DNA from 4 places in the Erwinia sp. HR93 genome. Region 1 is predicted to be linked to each of the others. Evidence: predicted binding sites of a transcription regulator. Region 1 holds the regulator's gene; each other region holds the start of a gene.
The links. Region 1 encodes LexA, which represses DNA repair genes until DNA is damaged. Its sites were predicted from a motif close to TNCTGTATGTACATACAGNA; they were not measured.
Positions count from the first base shown of each region.

Region 2: the regulator LexA is predicted to act here: its motif matches at 1,698-1,717, upstream of metR (HTH-type transcriptional regulator MetR).
Region 3: the regulator LexA is predicted to act here: its motif matches at 1,203-1,222, upstream of SFA31_RS12615 (DNA translocase FtsK 4TM domain-containing protein).
Region 4: the regulator LexA is predicted to act here: its motif matches at 1,946-1,965, upstream of umuD (translesion error-prone DNA polymerase V autoproteolytic subunit).

Region 1 is NZ_JAXUDP010000001.1:1,076,125-1,080,236, forward strand. Features, by position in the region: gene plsB (glycerol-3-phosphate 1-O-acyltransferase PlsB) at 1-901, opposite strand, end outside; gene SFA31_RS05105 (diacylglycerol kinase) at 1,033-1,401, shown strand; gene lexA (transcriptional repressor LexA) at 1,510-2,118, shown strand; gene SFA31_RS05115 (hypothetical protein) at 2,250-2,465, opposite strand; gene dinF (MATE family efflux transporter DinF) at 3,012-4,112, shown strand, end outside.
Region 2 is NZ_JAXUDP010000001.1:423,699-427,810, forward strand. Features, by position in the region: gene metE (5-methyltetrahydropteroyltriglutamate--homocysteine S-methyltransferase) at 1-1,584, opposite strand, end outside; gene metR (HTH-type transcriptional regulator MetR) at 1,781-2,770, shown strand; partial or broken gene SFA31_RS02000 (carboxylate/amino acid/amine transporter) at 2,757-3,521, opposite strand; gene yigL (sugar/pyridoxal phosphate phosphatase YigL) at 3,630-4,112, opposite strand, start outside.
Region 3 is NZ_JAXUDP010000001.1:2,686,122-2,690,233, forward strand. Features, by position in the region: gene trxB (thioredoxin-disulfide reductase) at 1-187, opposite strand, end outside; gene lrp (leucine-responsive transcriptional regulator Lrp) at 669-1,163, shown strand; gene SFA31_RS12615 (DNA translocase FtsK 4TM domain-containing protein) at 1,467-4,112, shown strand, end outside.
Region 4 is NZ_JAXUDP010000001.1:2,950,375-2,954,486, reverse strand. Features, by position in the region: gene SFA31_RS13835 (Y-family DNA polymerase) at 239-1,507, opposite strand; gene umuD (translesion error-prone DNA polymerase V autoproteolytic subunit) at 1,510-1,929, opposite strand; gene SFA31_RS13825 (hypothetical protein) at 2,786-2,932, opposite strand; gene icd (NADP-dependent isocitrate dehydrogenase) at 3,450-4,112, opposite strand, start outside.

The DNA of each region.
Region 1 (4,112 bases):
CCAGCTCATGCCCTTCATGCGCCAGCTTGCGCACCCGTTCAGCATTATGAACGTTAATCCCCTGATAAAGCCGGTTCCAGGTGAAACCAAGTACGCGGTCGGTAATGCGAATGGCCTCATAGGAGAAGTTGGCGGCAATCTCTTCCATTAGTGCAATGGCATTTTGCTGCGCTTTTTCATGCGAAATTTTTTTGCTGCGAGCTTCATCCTCGACCGCCCGAGCGATAGCCCGGGATGAAAGGAGTTTATTAAACAGATCCTGGCGAGCAGGAAGGCGCGGCCCTACGGCGGCTAAACGGAGGCGGGCGAAGTGCATACGCGCAACGCGCAGCAGTTTCTGCGCGATGCTTTTATCGGTGCCGTGTTCCGTGGCCATCCAGCGCAGCGAGACGGGCGTGGAAAAACGGACAAAGCTATCGCGGCCCAGCCACAGCACCGCAAAAAATTTCTGAATACCATTAAGCATGCGTAAAGGAGGATTTGATTCTCCTTTTTCACGCCCGGGCGAGCGCCCGAACATAACGGAAACCGGCACCAATTGGATATCCAGATTAGGGTTGCGCCGGTGAAGATCCAGATAATCATGAAACAGTTTTATCGACTCTTCTTTTGGCGTGTAATAAGTAAATACGCGCGGTCCGTCGTGGACAAATACGTAGCGCGGTAAAACAATGCCATCAACCTCAAGCGGATCGAAGGGATCGGGCAGATCGTGCGCCAGACACTGTTCACGAAGCGTCAGAATGTCCGCTTTTGAATTGTACGGTAAGACATAAATTATCGGTCTGGAGATATCGAGCCCCAGCTCAGCGCAGGGATCTTCAGGAACTAATTTACTTTTTACCAGCAAACTTAGTGGTAAATTAAGCAACTTATAGAAAAAGTGGGGCCAGTCTACCATAGACAATGTTAAGCCTCTGAGTGAAGAGCGTCATTACGGCGCAGCATACCAGAAATAGCATATAAATTCTGCGACATTGCTGTATTTACGGCTTTTTCGCCAGGACGCAAATTTTAAAAAAGGGTTTTTTCATGGCTAATAGTACCACCGGTATTACCCGTATTATCAAGGCTGCCGGCTATTCCTGGAAGGGGCTTCGCGCCGCATGGCGCAATGAGGCGGCCTTTCGTCAGGAAACATTACTGGCGGTCGCGGGCATAATCATCGCCTGCTGGCTGGATATTGATGCGTTAACGCGCGTGCTGCTTATTGGATCCGTGGTACTTATTATGATCGTTGAAATTCTTAATAGCGCCATTGAAGCAGTGGTTGATCGTATCGGTACTGAAAAGCATGAACTTTCTGGCCGCGCGAAGGATATGGGATCGGCGGCGGTATTCATTGCGATGCTGCTCGCCGCTTTTGTCTGGATCTCATTATTGTGGCAACGCTTTTATTGATTCGCCCGGTATTGCGATAAGTCGCTGGTTTTTGCTGAATTATGGTTCCCTTAACGTATTGCGCTGTATATACTCACAGCATAACTGTATATACAACCAGGGGGCGAAATGAAAGCGTTAACGGCCAGACAGCAGGAGGTTTTTGACCTCATCCGGGAGCATATTAGCCAGACGGGTATGCCGCCAACGCGGGCAGAGATTGCTAAGCAGCTTGGATTTCGTTCTCCGAATGCCGCGGAAGAGCATTTAAAGGCGCTGGCGCGGAAAGGCGTAATTGAAATCGTCTCTGGTGCCTCCCGTGGTATTCGACTGATGGTGGAAGAAGAAGCAGGCCTTCCGCTGGTAGGGCGCGTTGCCGCCGGAGAGCCGCTGCTGGCGCAGCAGCATATTGAAGGGCACTATCAGGTTGATCCTTCTTTATTCAGGCCTGGCGCTGATTTTCTCCTGCGCGTGAGCGGTATGTCGATGAAAGATATCGGTATTATGGACGGTGACTTACTTGCCGTACATAAAACCCAGGAAGCACGCAATGGTCAGGTAGTAGTTGCTCGTATTGAAGACGAGGTCACGGTGAAGCGGTTAAAAAAACAGGGAAATGTTGTCTGGCTACTGCCAGAAAACAGTGACTTCGAGCCGATTGAAGTGGATTTGCGTTCGCAAAACTTTAGCATTGAGGGCTTGGCCGTCGGCGTTATTCGCAACGGCGAATGGCTCTAACCGTTTTAAAACACTAAGCCTTCCTGGCTATTATCTGCGGTATATTTGGATTAAGCGCCAGCCATCCTGTCGGCGCTTTTATTCGCGTGCTGCCAGCCCACAGGCGGCGCGCAGTGTGTCAGCTATTACAATCAGAGTAGTTTCCTCAACGTCAGACGTTGCCAGGCGCACCGTAATTTCAGGGCAGGATGCTGCGCGGCGAACTCTACTTTTTCAGCGCTGCGCTGAGATGAAAACGACAGGGGAAGGGAAACATAGCCGGCCGATGCAGAGTCGATAAGCAAAGGGATGCGGGTTAACTGAAGCAGGTAAATTATGGCGGTGTGTGGCAGGTTATTTGCCTGCACGCACGGCCTTCGCCCGGTAATTCCTTTGCACAATAGTTTTAGCCTGCGCTCCAGCTTATACGGTGGAAGGTGCTCTGATATACGCATTCGTCTGGGATTAATGTACATATCTTCCGGATGCGTATATCTTCCGTGCCTGCCAGATGCTTATCTTATTAGCCGGTCGCTTTTCTTGTCAGGAAGAAAGCGCTGGTGATGTATTTGATAGAGCCATCATACTTACCTTATCCCGCTTATTCACAGGTTGTTTCAGTGTCCGAGGCGTTACTGACCTCTATTTAAGCTTTTTAATATTCATCTCAACAATGCTGCCTGAACTTAAGAACGTTATTTGCCGTTAAATTGGATACACTTTGCGGCCCGGTCTATTTAGCTTTATTGAGAGCACCACGCTAACTTGTGAATATCTGGCTGAATGCAGGGGCACTAAAGCGCGCGCAATCATTTGCCATGTTACGCCTGCGCTACGCCCGATCGGGTAGTTTAGAACCATGAAGCCTGCTGTTCGCAGCAGGAGAAGATAAATCATTATAAATGGGCTGGACGATGCCTTTTTTCCATAAAACAGATAAAGCACTGTGGCGGCTGGCGCTGCCGATGATTTTTTCCAATATCACTGTACCGCTGCTGGGGCTGGTGGATACCGCCGTTATCGGCCATCTTGATTCGCCAGATTATTTGGCCGGCGTAGCCGTGGGAGCAACCACGACCAGCTTCCTGTTTATGCTGCTGCTTTTTTTACGTATGAGCACGACGGGGCTGACCGCTCAGGCGTGGGGGGCTAAAGATATCCCGGCGCTGGCGCGCGCTTTAGCTCAGCCTATGATGCTGGCGTTAAGCGCAGGGGTTGCTATCGTTGCGTTACGTACTCCACTGATTGACCTGGCTTTGCATGCGGTGGGCGGCAATGAAAATGTTTTATATCAGGCGCGTCGTTTTCTGGAGATCCGCTGGCTTAGCACGCCGGCCTCGCTGGCGAATTTGGTGCTATTAGGTTGGTTATTGGGCGTCCAGTATGCGCGGGCTCCGGTTATTTTGCTGGTGGTGGGGAATGTGTTGAATATCACACTCGACCTTTGGTTCGTTATGGGACTTGGCATGAACGTGCGGGGGGCAGCGCTGGCAACGGTAATAGCAGAATATGGCACGCTGCTGGTGGGACTAATTATGGTATTTCGAGTGATGCGCCTGCGCGGTATAGATATCCAGCTACTCAAAGGCGCGTGGCGCGGCAATCTGCGCCGTTTACTGGCGCTGAATCGCGATATCATGCTGCGTTCGCTGCTATTACAGATATGTTTCGCGTCGCTGACCATCTATGGTGCCAGGCTAGGGAACGATATTGTTGCGGTCAATGCGGTGTTAATGACGCTACTGACGTTTACGGCCTATGCGCTTGACGGCTTTGCTTATGCGGTGGAGGCGTATTCCGGGCAGGCTTACGGGGCGCGCAACGGTGGGCAGCTACTTAACCTGTGGCACGCTGCCTGTCGGCAGGCGGGGCTTGTCGCGCTGTGCTTTGCCGTTATTTATGCCTGCTTTGGGCGCTATATCATTGCAGTGTTAACTTCGCTGCCTGAGTTACGAACGCTGGCCGATCACTACCTGTACTGGCAGGTTCTGTTACCGGTGATTGGCGTCTGGTGC
Region 2 (4,112 bases), 650 kb from region 1:
CCTACTGATATCACCGATGACAATCGGTGGTTTTACGCAGCGGGAACCATAGCTTTGCACCCAGCCATTTTGCGTGAAGACAAAGCCGTCCAAATGTTCGCCGAAATATTCCACCATATCGTTACGCTCGGCTTCACCGTGCACCAGCACATCCAGCCCCAACCGCTCCTGCTCAGCGATTGCCTGTTTGATATGTTCCGCAATTCCGGTGCGGTAATTATTCGCGTCTAAAAGACCTTTTTTAAATTCCAAACGCAGCCCGCGGATCTCAGTCGTTTGTGGAAATGAGCCAATCGTCGTCGTCGGCCACGCCGGGAGTTTAAAGCGCTCGCGCTGCGCTTTAGCGCGCAGCGGATATACGCTGGCACGCTGGCTATCCTGAGCGGTAATCGCCGCCAGTCGCCGCGCTACGGCGGCGTTGTGTACGCGCACCGAATTCTCACGCGCCCGAATTGGCGCGCTCCATGCGTTCAGTTGCTCAGGGTTACCGGAATTTAGCGCATCGCGCAGCAGCGCCAGTTCATGGCATTTCTGTAGCGCAAAGGCAAACCAGCTTTTGGCTTCCTCATCCAGCCGGGTTTCTACGCTCAAATCTATCGGGCTATGTAATAGCGAGCAGGAAGAACCAACCCAGAGCTCACGCTGCCCGACAATAGATTGAATTTGCGCATATTTTTCTTTCAAATCCGCACGCCAGACGTTGCGCCCGTTAATTACGCCCGCCGAAAGTACCCACTGAGACGGCAGGCGTTTATGCAGCCCGGCAACATCATCGTTACCGTGTACTAAATCCACGTGCAGCCCTTGAACCGGCAAGGCGACGATGGCCTCTAAATTCGGCGCGACGTTTTCAAAATAGGTAGTCAATAACACCTTTACCTGCCCTTGCAGCGCGTCATAGGCAGTTTGATAAGCCTCTAACCAGGGCCGTGGAAGTTCCAACACCAGCGCTGGCTCATCGATTTGCACCCACTCAATTCCGCGTCGGGCCAGTTCAGCCAGTACCTGTTTATACACCGGGAGAATGTCGTTCAGCAGGCTCAGGCGGTCAAACTGTTCACCTTTCACTTTACCCAGCCATAAATAGGTAACTGGCCCTAACAGCACGGGTTTTACGCGATGCCCCAGCGCCAGCGCTTCATCGACCTCATCCAGCACCTGAGTCCAGGTAAGCTGAAACCGCTGGCCTTTGACAAACTCCGGAACCATGTAGTGATAGTTGGTATTAAACCATTTGGTCATTTCCGCCGCTGCCGCCGGTTTACCGCTGGGCGCCCGCCCGCGGCCTATGCGAAACAGCGTATCGATATCTACGGTACCATCGTCATTCTGATGGCGGGCGGGGACGTTTCCCAATAATAAGCTGGTAGTTAACACATGGTCGTACCAGGCAAAATCGCCGACTGGCAGCAGATCGACGCCAGCCTGCTTCTGTTGCTGCCAGTGGCGAGCGCGCAGCTCGCGCCCCGTTTCAAGCAGCGCTTCGCGCGTCGCTTTGCCCGCCCAATAGCTTTCCAGCGCTTTTTTTAGCTCGCGTTTCAGGCCAATACGCGGAAAACCAAGGGTGTGGTTCAGGATTGTCATGCTGTTTGCCTCATGTTTGCGGTTTCAGTGCCAGCGTGCCGTGGACGATGCGGTCGTATAGGGATCCGTTACGCGCCGAGCGGTCTGCCACTGGAAGTAATTTTTATTTAGCCGTCTGGATGTTTACACATCCATAATCCACAGGTACTGTGTCTTCCTCAAGCGCAAAATATTCATGACAAGGTGAAGGGGATTCATGATCGAGATAAAACATCTGCGGACCCTACAAGCGCTGCGCAATAGCGGCTCGCTCGCCGCGGCGGCTGCCGTGCTGCACCAAACGCAGTCTGCGCTGTCGCATCAGTTCAGCGATCTGGAACAGCGGCTCGGCTTTCGTCTCTTTGTACGCAAAAGCCAGCCGCTACGCTTTACGCCCCAGGGTGAGGTTTTGTTAGCATTGGCGGAACAAATTTTGCCGCAAATTAGCCACGCGCTGCAGGCATGCCGCCAGCCTCGGCATAGCGGGCTAGGTGTTGCGATTGAATGCCATAGCTGTATTCAGTGGCTAACGCCGGCGCTGGCGCAATTTAGTCAGCGGTATCCGCAGGTGGAAGTGGATTTCAAATCAGGGGTCACTTTTGATCCGCAGCCTGCGCTGCAGCAAGGCGAGCTGGACATTGTTCTCACCTCTGACATTTTGCCCAAAAGCGGCCTGCACTACTCTGCGATGTTTGATTACGAAGTACGTCTGGTAATGGCCTGCGATCATCCTCTGGCGGCCAAAGCGCAGATTAGTCCGCAGGATTTAGCGGCGGAAACACTGCTGATTTATCCGGTCCAGCGTTCCCGCCTTGATATATGGCGGCACTTCCTGCAGCCGGCGGGGATTACGCCAGCGCTGAAGCATGTAGATAACACGCTACTGCTTATGCAGATGGTAGCTGCGCGAATGGGCATCGCCGCGCTTCCGCACTGGGTAGCTGAAAGCGCGGAGCGTCAACGGCTGATCGCGACGCGTCCGCTGGGAGATGGATTATGGAGTCGGCTTTATGCCGCCGTTCGCAGCGGCGAACAGCACCAGCCGGTCTCTACGGCATTTATTCATTTTGCCCGCAGTCACGCCTGCGAGCATTTACCCTTTGTGCGGAGCGTGGAGCGACCCAGCGCCGGTGCACCCAGAGCGACCCCACAATTATCGCACCTCCAGCCAGAAAGCTCGGCCAGTGAGGACGCTGCTGCCAGATAGCCAGGTTAACCAGTAATCCTGCCGGTACGTGCATATTATTCATAATGCCAAGCGTACCGGCATCCACGCGGGTAGCGCCGTAGTTCCACATGAAGAATCCCAGCCCCGATGCGACAACCCCAAGCCAGACCAAAACTCCCCACTGTAATGGGGTTGTAGGAAGCTGCTTTGAGTTGCCCAACAGCAGCCACGCCACCGCAGCCACCAGGAAAGCGCCAAGATAAAACCAGGAAAAAGCGCCGCGCTGCGGCATTGGACGAATTTCCATGAGCCGCTTATACCCCACCATGCCGATGGCAAAGGTAAGGTTAGCCAGTTGCACCAGCAGCAAGCCGGTCCAGAAATGTTCGCTCAGGCGGTCATAACGAATAATTGCGGCTCCCAGCACCGCCAGCAGTGCGCTCAGCATATAGCTCCAGCGCAGCCGCTGTCGGCGGAGGATATCGTAGATAAGGGTGATGTACAGCGGCGTAAGCACGGTAAACAATAGAAACTCGGAAACCGTCAGATATAAATAGGCCTGAAAACTCAGCAAATAAGTAAGGCCCAGCTGCAGCACCCCAACCAGCATATATAGCGCGCGGGTTTTGATACTTTGCCCATAGCCGCGTAAAAAAGGCAAAAAGACGGCAAATGCCAGACCAAGGCGCATTAACACTGAAAAATAGCTGTCAACGTGCCCTGCCAGATACTCACCAATCAGGCTAAAAGAAAATGCCCACAGCACCGTGGTAATAATAAGTAGCGCCACGACCAGGCCTCGCTTCGCATTAAAAAAGCCTATTGTAGCGAAGTCGTAGCGCTATTATTTCATTTTCTCATTGACCAGTGGATGTTTTATAATCACTCCAGTTTTAAATCAAACCTCAGCTAAGAAAAGTTTCCGCAGGTAGTGCGGCACGGCTTCTTCCGCATTGGTGCCAATCACTTCCAGCGCTGGCAGGAGATCTTTCAGGCGCTGATGGGCGTTACCCATAATGCAACCTTTACCCGCCATGCTCAGCATTTCTTTGTCGTTCATACCATCCCCGAACGCAATGCAGTCCTGCAAACCATAGCCCATCGCGGTAGCAACCGCTTCCAGCGCGTGACCTTTAGAAACCCCGCCCGCCATCACCTCAAGGCAGGTGAGCGTTGAAAAGCTCACGTTTACCCTATCTCCCCAGCGCGCGTTAATGGCCTGCTCCAGCGGCAGCAAATGTTCATGCCTGTCGCTGATAAAGAACACCTTGCTGATCCCCTGCGGTTCAAGAAGCTGGGGTTCATAAAGCTGATATGTGAAATCCGCCTCCGGGAAAAACAGCATCTCCTCAGGGCGATGACGGTTGATAAACCAATCATC
Region 3 (4,112 bases), 1.6 Mb from region 1:
GGCCGGTAAGCCCACTCGGATCGCCAGGCCAGTTTTCCACTTCGGTCGTGGTGGTAAGTTGGCCGCCTTTCTCCATACCGGTAATAAGCACCGGTTTTAAATTTGCGCGTGCGGCGTAGACGGCGGCCGTATAACCCGCCGGGCCTGAGCCCAAAATTAACAGCTTAGTGTGTTTAGCCGTACCCATGAGTTCCTCAACAATTTATTGGCGGACAATCTGCAGGATTGTAGGGAATTTGTGACAGCAAAAAAAGAGGATGGCAATTTTGTTAACGATATGTGTGATAGATAAACGCGATGAAACGCGCTCTCTTTAAGTAAGGAAATTCTGCATTAACTTCGCAAAAAGTGGGTTTGCAGGAACCGATATGATGAGGGATTATCGGGCTAATGAGAAGAATCTGGCACGTTTCACTAAAAAAAGATGTTTTACTTTGACAATCCCCTGTGCATTTGCGAAAACATTTCAGGGATAGGTGCAAAAGCGACGTCCTCTGGTATGAAAGCGAATGCACTATCGGGCCATGGAATTCCGGCATGATGTGGACAGACATCATGCGTTATATCAGTGGCTGTCGGCTGGTAACGGTCCACTTACGCGTGCCCGGGAACAGTGAGCGTTTCGGGGGGATGGCAAGTGAAGGAAGGAATACTGAGAGACAATAATAATGGTAGATAGTAAAAAGCGTCCGGGTAAAGATCTCGACCGCATTGACCGAAATATATTGAATGAACTGCAAAAGGATGGGCGCATTTCCAACGTTGAGCTTTCTAAGCGTGTAGGGCTTTCTCCCACGCCTTGCCTGGAACGCGTGCGTCGCCTGGAGCGACAGGGATTTATTCAAGGCTATACGGCGTTGCTTAATCCACAATACCTCGACGCGTCCCTGCTGGTTTTCGTTGAGATCACATTAAATCGCGGTGCGCCGGATGTATTTGAGCAATTCAATACGGCGGTGCAGAAGCTGGAAGAAATTCAGGAATGTCATCTGGTTTCTGGCGATTTCGATTACCTGTTGAAAACCCGCGTGCCTGATATGTCTGCATACCGTAAGTTGTTGGGAGAAACGCTGCTGCGTTTGCCCGGTGTGAACGACACCCGTACTTATGTTGTGATGGAAGAAGTAAAACAGAGCAATCGTCTGGTGATTAAAACGCGCTAAACACGGAACAGGTGCAAAATCGATATAGTTTGTTTACACTCCTGTTAATCCATACAGCAGCAGGATCGGGGAACCGATGCTGCTGCCGTTTAATTATCAGGCTGTAAGCCTGCGGCTGCCGCGTCGTTTTGCGTCGATGATTACGTCATCCGGAGCATCATAACGCCGATTATCTCTGAAGCAGGTGCCGGGTATGCACTGTTATACAATGTTCAGAAGAGGTCTGGCGATGAGCCCGTTAACCGTTATTGTCCCCCGTAGCGCGCTACCGTGGAATACAACCCAAACCCTGGAGAGTTTTTCTTGAGCCAGGAATACACCGAAGATAAAGACATCACACTGACAAGGCTTAGCAACCGCAGCCGTCTGTATGAAGCGCTGTTGCTCCTCATTTCGCTGTTTGCCATATACCTTATGGTGGCGTTGCTTAGCTTTAACCCTTCCGATCCGAGCTGGTCGCAAACGGCGTGGCATGAGCCTATCCATAATTTGGCCGGTGCGCCGGGCGCCTGGCTTGCCGACACGCTATTTTTTATTTTTGGGATTATGGCGTATACCGTGCCGGTGATAATTTTCGGCGGCTGCTGGTTTGCATGGCAGCGTCGCGAAAACGATGATTATATTGATTATTTCGCGCTATCTTTGCGTCTGATTGGCGCGCTGGCAATTATTGTTACGTCTTGCGGGTTGGCGGCGATCAACGCTGATGATATTTGGTATTTCGCCTCTGGTGGCGTAATTGGCAGTTTATTGAGTACCGCCATGATGCCGCTATTGAACAGCAGCGGCGGTACTATCGCGCTGCTGTGCGTGTGGGCTGCGGGGTTAACGCTCTTCACCGGCTGGTCGTGGGTGAATATTGCTGAAAAAATCGGCGGCGCCGTCCTGAGCGTATTGACTTTTGCCAGCAATCGCACGCGTCGGGACAATACCTGGCGCGATGAAGAAGACGATGAAGCGCCCAGTGCTCACCCTTCACGATTCAAAAAGGTGCTACGTCGCAGACATGCCGCAGAAAAATTTTCTAATCCGGTGGGGCGCCATACGGACGATGCGCTATTTTCCGGCAGGCGTATGGATGACGAACCTCAGATTTTTGCTAACGGGCAAGCCGTTGATCCGGATGACGTGCTGTTTTCCAGCCAGCGAGTGACGGAAGAACGTCAGGATTATAATGATCCGCTACTCAATGGCACCAGTATAGCTACGGTTTCGATAGCTGAACCGGCCATGGGCGCCGAATGGTCTGAAGAAATCGCTGCGCAGGCTATCATTGCTGACCCGAATATCACCGTTCCTCTACCGGAGGCGGAAACACCCGCTGTACAGTGGGAACCCATGCCGGAGGCAACGACGGCAGAACCAGCGTTAGCGCCACAGGCTGAAGGAATTCCCCAGCAGCAGCCCTACGCGTCTGATGCATTGACTCATAGTGTCGTGCCAGTATCTGAAAATAATGGGCCGGGCCTGCATGCCAGTGAGGCGCCTTATGCCGAAAGTGGCTACGAAAACCTCCCTGCTCACGGGCGTGAACACGACATGACGGCACCCGCATCATCCAGCTCTGAGGCGATATCTACATTAGAATTAGAGAATGTAGCAGATGGCAGGGCCGAGATTGATCATTCTTCATTCCCGCAATGGGAGGCTGAGCAAGCGCCGCTTCCCAGAGAAACAGCGCAGCCGGGCGGCGAGTATTCGTTATCACCCTCCGCTCCGTCAGATGATGCGATTGCCTCTGCTTCTACTACCGCACTTCCGTTCGGAGATAGCGCCGCGTCATATGGGTTGGCGACCGCTTCGGCGATCCCTGGCGCAGGGCAGGTGGCACCTACCGCAGCGCCGATATTTGATTTAGCGACAGAAGCCCCGCGAGCTCAGGTTAAAGAAGGTATTGGGCCTCAATTACCGCGTCCTAACCGCGTCAGGGTTCCAACCCGCCGCGAATTAGCCTCATACGGAATTAAATTGCCTTCTCAGCGCGAGGCTGAAGAGCGCGCCCGCGCTGAGGCATTACAAAAGCAGAGTCACGCATATCATTCTATAGCAGAAGACGACGAAGCCGCGCAGGCGCTCCAGCAGGATGAGCTGGCACGCCAGTTTGAGAATACCCAGCGCGAACGCTACGGTGCGGCTTATGAAAATGAGCAAAGTGTTTACGGTAACGCTGAACCTGCCGAAGATGAAGAGCCTGCAGAGCAGGCAGAACTGGCGCGTCAATTCGCCGCGTCGCAGCAACAGCGTTATGGCAACGATTATCAACACGAAGTGACACAACCGCCAGCCATGCAGCCGCAGGGCAATTATCCGCAGCAAGCGCCTCAGGTACCGGTAGCGCCGCATTTGGCGCAGCCACAGAATAATTATCCGCAGCAAGCGCCTCAGGCACCGGTAGCGCCGCACGCGGGGCAGCCGCAGGGTAATTATCCGCAGCATGCGCCTCAGGCACCGGTAGCGCCGCACGCGGGGCAGCCGCAGGGTAATTATCCGCAGCATGCGCCTCAGGCACCGGTAGCGCCGCACATGGTGCAGCCGCAGGGTAATTATCCGCAGCATGCGCCTCAGGCACCGGTAGCGCCGCACATGGCGCAGCCGCAGGGCAATTATCCGCAGCAAGCGCCACAGGCACCGGTAGCGCCGCATATGGCGCAGCCGCAGGGCAATTATCCGCAGCAAGCGCCTCAGGCACCGGTAGCGCCGCATATGGCGCAGCCGCAGGGTAATTATCCGCAGCATGCGCCTCAGGCACCGACACAGCAGAGTGCAGCTCAGCAAGAAAGCCTTATTCATCCTTTCCTGATGAGAAACGGCGATCATCGCCCGCTTGCGAAACCGTCAACGCCGTTACCGACCCTTGATTTGCTCACCGCTCCGCCGTCAGAAGTGGAACCCGTTGATACTTTCGCGCTTGAACAAATGGCGCGTCTGGTTGAGGCCCGACTGGCCGAT
Region 4 (4,112 bases), 1.9 Mb from region 1:
TTTCATTAGATACTTTGCATAAGCATTTATCTTAATATTATTTCGATGTCATTTCCGAACACACATCAGGTACTGGATTAAAAAGCTAATTTCACTTTTAAACGAATTATTATCCTGGGCTCTCTATCACCAGAGTCGTCTCATTACGCATTGAGCCGCCTGCGTGCTATAGATTTAGCAAAATGAGCGACGTATTCTAAGGTTCCAGCTTACTTATTATTCAGGATAGCCGCTTCTTTTAGCGCGCGATGGGTAAATCAGACAGCCGCGTCGTATAGCGCGGAGATAGCATTTCCCGCTTCATTCCCCAGGCTGGCTGCAGCCCCTGCCCGGCAAAATACAATGACCCTCGCCCATTTTTCTCGTTAATCTGATCCAGCACCGCCATTAACCGGGCGCTATTTTCTCGCGGCGCCGCTTCATCAAAAAGATTAAGCTGTGCTACGCCCTGGCTAAAAAAGTCGCCCAGCATAACGCCCGCCTTCATATAACGATAACCGTCACGCCAGATGTTTTCGAGGCAGCGTATCGCCGCATTGATAATATCTCTGCTGTCCTGAGTCGGCGTCATCAGCGTTATCGATGCGCTATTGCCATAATAAGGGGCATTGAGCGTGAAGGGGCTGGTTTTCACAAAGACGGAAATATAGCGACAAAACTGATGCTCACCGCGTAATTTTTCGGCCGCGCGAGCGGCATAACTACACACTGCCTGACGCATATCCTCGTAATGTATGATACGTTCGCCGAAGCTTCTGCTACAGACAATCTCCTGTTTTACCGGCGCAAACTCTTCAATTTCCAGACACGACTCGCCGCGCAGCTCCCGGACGGTTCTTTCCAGCACGACATTAAAATGCCGCCGGATTAGCCGGGTATCGGCCTCGGCCAGCTGTAGCGCGGTTTTAATTCCCAGCGCGTCGAGCCTTCTCGCAATTTTACGCCCAACGCCCCATACTTCCTCAATGGGCGTCAGGGACATCAGTTTGCGCTGATGCACGACATTCGATAAATCCACCACTCCGCCCGTTTTCTGTTGCCACTTTTTAGCGGCATGATTTGCAAGCTTTGCCAGCGTTTTGGTTTGCGCTATTCCTACGCCAATAGTGAGATGAGTACGCTGTCGCACGCTGGCGCGAATTTCGCGGCCAAACTCGCGCAAATTTCGGCAGTGGTTTATGCCAGACAGATCGCAAAAAGCTTCGTCGATACTGTAGATTTCACAGTGCGGCATCAGTTCCTCCAGCGTGCCCATCACCCGGCTACTCATATCCGCATACAGTTCATAATTCGAACTAAAGCAGGCAATGCCATATTTTCGGAAAGTCTCTTTTTGCTTAAAAAAGGGCGCCCCCATCTGCACGCCAAGGGCTTTCGCCTCCGCGCTAAGCGCAATAACGCAGCCATCGTTATTAGAGAGCACCGCAACGGGTTTACCCTGTAAATCAGGGCGGAATACCGTCTCACAGCTGGCGTAAAAGCTATTCACATCACACAGTGCGAACATTATCAGCCCAGCGATTTCACAACGTAAGTAACCACGCCGAATACGGTCAGGTCATTCTCATTCATCAGCGGGATAGGCTTATAGTGCGGATTCATTGGTATAAGCTGAATCTCGGGATGGAGCTGCAATTTTTTAACCGTAAACCCGCCGTCGAGCGCTGCGACAATAATGTCCCCCTGTTTTGCGGTACGAGCGCTATCGACAATAAGCAGATCCCCATCACCGATACCTGCATCAATCATTGAATCACCGGCCGCCCGCACCAGATAGGTAGCGAAGGGATGGCTTATCATTAACTCATTGAGGTCGATTCTCTTCTCGACATAATCCTGCGCAGGGCTGGGAAAACCGCAGCAGACAAGATCGCTATAAAGCGGTAAAGGATTCTCTTTTTGTAAGCCAATAGATGTAAGAAACTGCATAATAGCCACCCATAAATACTGTGTATATTTACAGTATTTATGGTTCCTGCATTTCTATCAATAGCCTATTTACGCATGTTGCCTAACCGCCTGCCACAGCTGAAAATTTAGTTTCTGGCGTTAGAGCGTACGTTGAGAAATATCATGAACGGAAGAAGTAACGCAAAGATGGCGGAATATGCAAAAGCCGCAGCGGCAGAAGTATGCACCGGACCGCTAAGCGCCTAATAGTGCCAAAAAAGAAAGCCTTCTGGCATAGGGAAGACACCCTATGCCGGTAATTTGCTTTTGCTGCTTAGCCTGAGGTAGATACCTTTGTGCTAGTTCAGCCTCAACCTCGGAGTAAAAATAATCATCAACTGATATAGAATGCTTTAATATCAAACCGAATGAAATTACTGCACTACTATTTTATCCCCGATTCTTTAACTAATCTCTATTCACGATAGCTAAGCGCTATAATCTGACAAGATTTAATTTGCGCGTATTTTTTTGAGAAATACTGATAATAATATAATTGCCCGCTGTATCTTATGACATACTACAACAGCACCTAGTTTATTAATTAATAAATATTTAAAAAATTACAAGTAAGTTTAATACAGTTACACATCATTATTTTATTGCATATTAATCATAAAATAAAAGCACTAATACTTGGTTGATTCAAGGAAGACCGAACACACATAAACCATTACATCCCCAAAATATATCAATGCCTTATTATCACCTAATAAAATTACTAAGCAAAAAATTATCTCTCTATTAAAACAGATATAAAATATTTATCTACAGATAAATAGGCCACATCGGAGTGGCCTTTTTTATTCTATTTAATAATTCAGTATATCGTTAATTAACCCCTGCCAGTCTTTTTACCTAAATAACCTTGCACCCAGAATCCGCCACCGCCCTTAGGCTTTCCATATATGATACCCCAGCCGCCAGCTACAGATTCCATTTCTTTTTTTGTCAATACTCTCATTGCGGTTTTCTTGTTCATTACTAATACTCCTTCTTCATAGATTCTCTATTAATAGGTCATATTTCCATGCCACCTATAAGGAATATTAATATATTCTTAACTGGTGTGTTTTTTGCGGCCTTTATCTCAATTTTTACCGATACTGATATAATAGCAAAAACATCCATAAGATATAATCAGAAAATAATTATATATATGACATAGAAAAATAAATTGTTTTAATAAATACAAGTAAGGAAGAATAATAAATATACTAGTAATGTAGTACCAATAAAAACCATTCTGAATGATATCATTTATTACATTATTAATGATTTTTCACTAACCTGCAATTTTACTATTATTCTTTCTCCAAAAAAAAGTGTATATACGGTTGGTCAATAATGTTTTTTAATTAAAGGCAAAGCAAATATAAGAGCCGCAGCTTTAATTGGATTTTTATATGCAGCTTTAGATAAATTTTTGCAAAAAGAATTAGAGAAAAAAGCCAACATAAACTTCACATCTATGTTGGCTATATATTACAAAGGTGGTGTTACATATTCGCGATAATCGCGTCGCCGAACTCTGAGCATTTCAGCAGTTTAGCGCCTTCCATCTGCCGCTCAAAATCATAGGTCACGGTTTTATTTGCGATTGCGCCTTCCATGCCTTTAACAATCAGGTCGGCGGCTTCGAACCATTCCATGTGGCGCAACATCATCTCTGCGGAGAGAATAATAGAACCGGGGTTCACTTTATCCTGGCCTGCGTACTTGGGGGCCGTCCCGTGCGTTGCTTCAAATAGCGCGCACTCGTCGCCAATATTGGCGCCAGGCGCGATGCCAATGCCGCCTACCTGCGCTGCCAGCGCATCGGAGATGTAGTCGCCGTTCAGGTTCATACAGGCAATCACGTCATATTCCGCCGGGCGCAGCAAGATCTGCTGTAAAAACGCATCCGCAATGACATCTTTAATAACGATTTGTTTACCGGTATTGGGGTTTTTCACACTCACCCAAGGTCCGCCGTCTATTAGCTCGCCGCCGAACTCTTCGCGCGCCAACTGATAGCCCCAGTCTTTGAAGGCACCTTCGGTAAACTTCATGATATTGCCTTTATGCACCAGCGTAACTGAGTCGCGATCGTTGGTGATTGCGTACTCAATTGCCGCGCGCACCAGGCGCTTCGTGCCTTCCTCCGAGCAGGGTTTCACGCC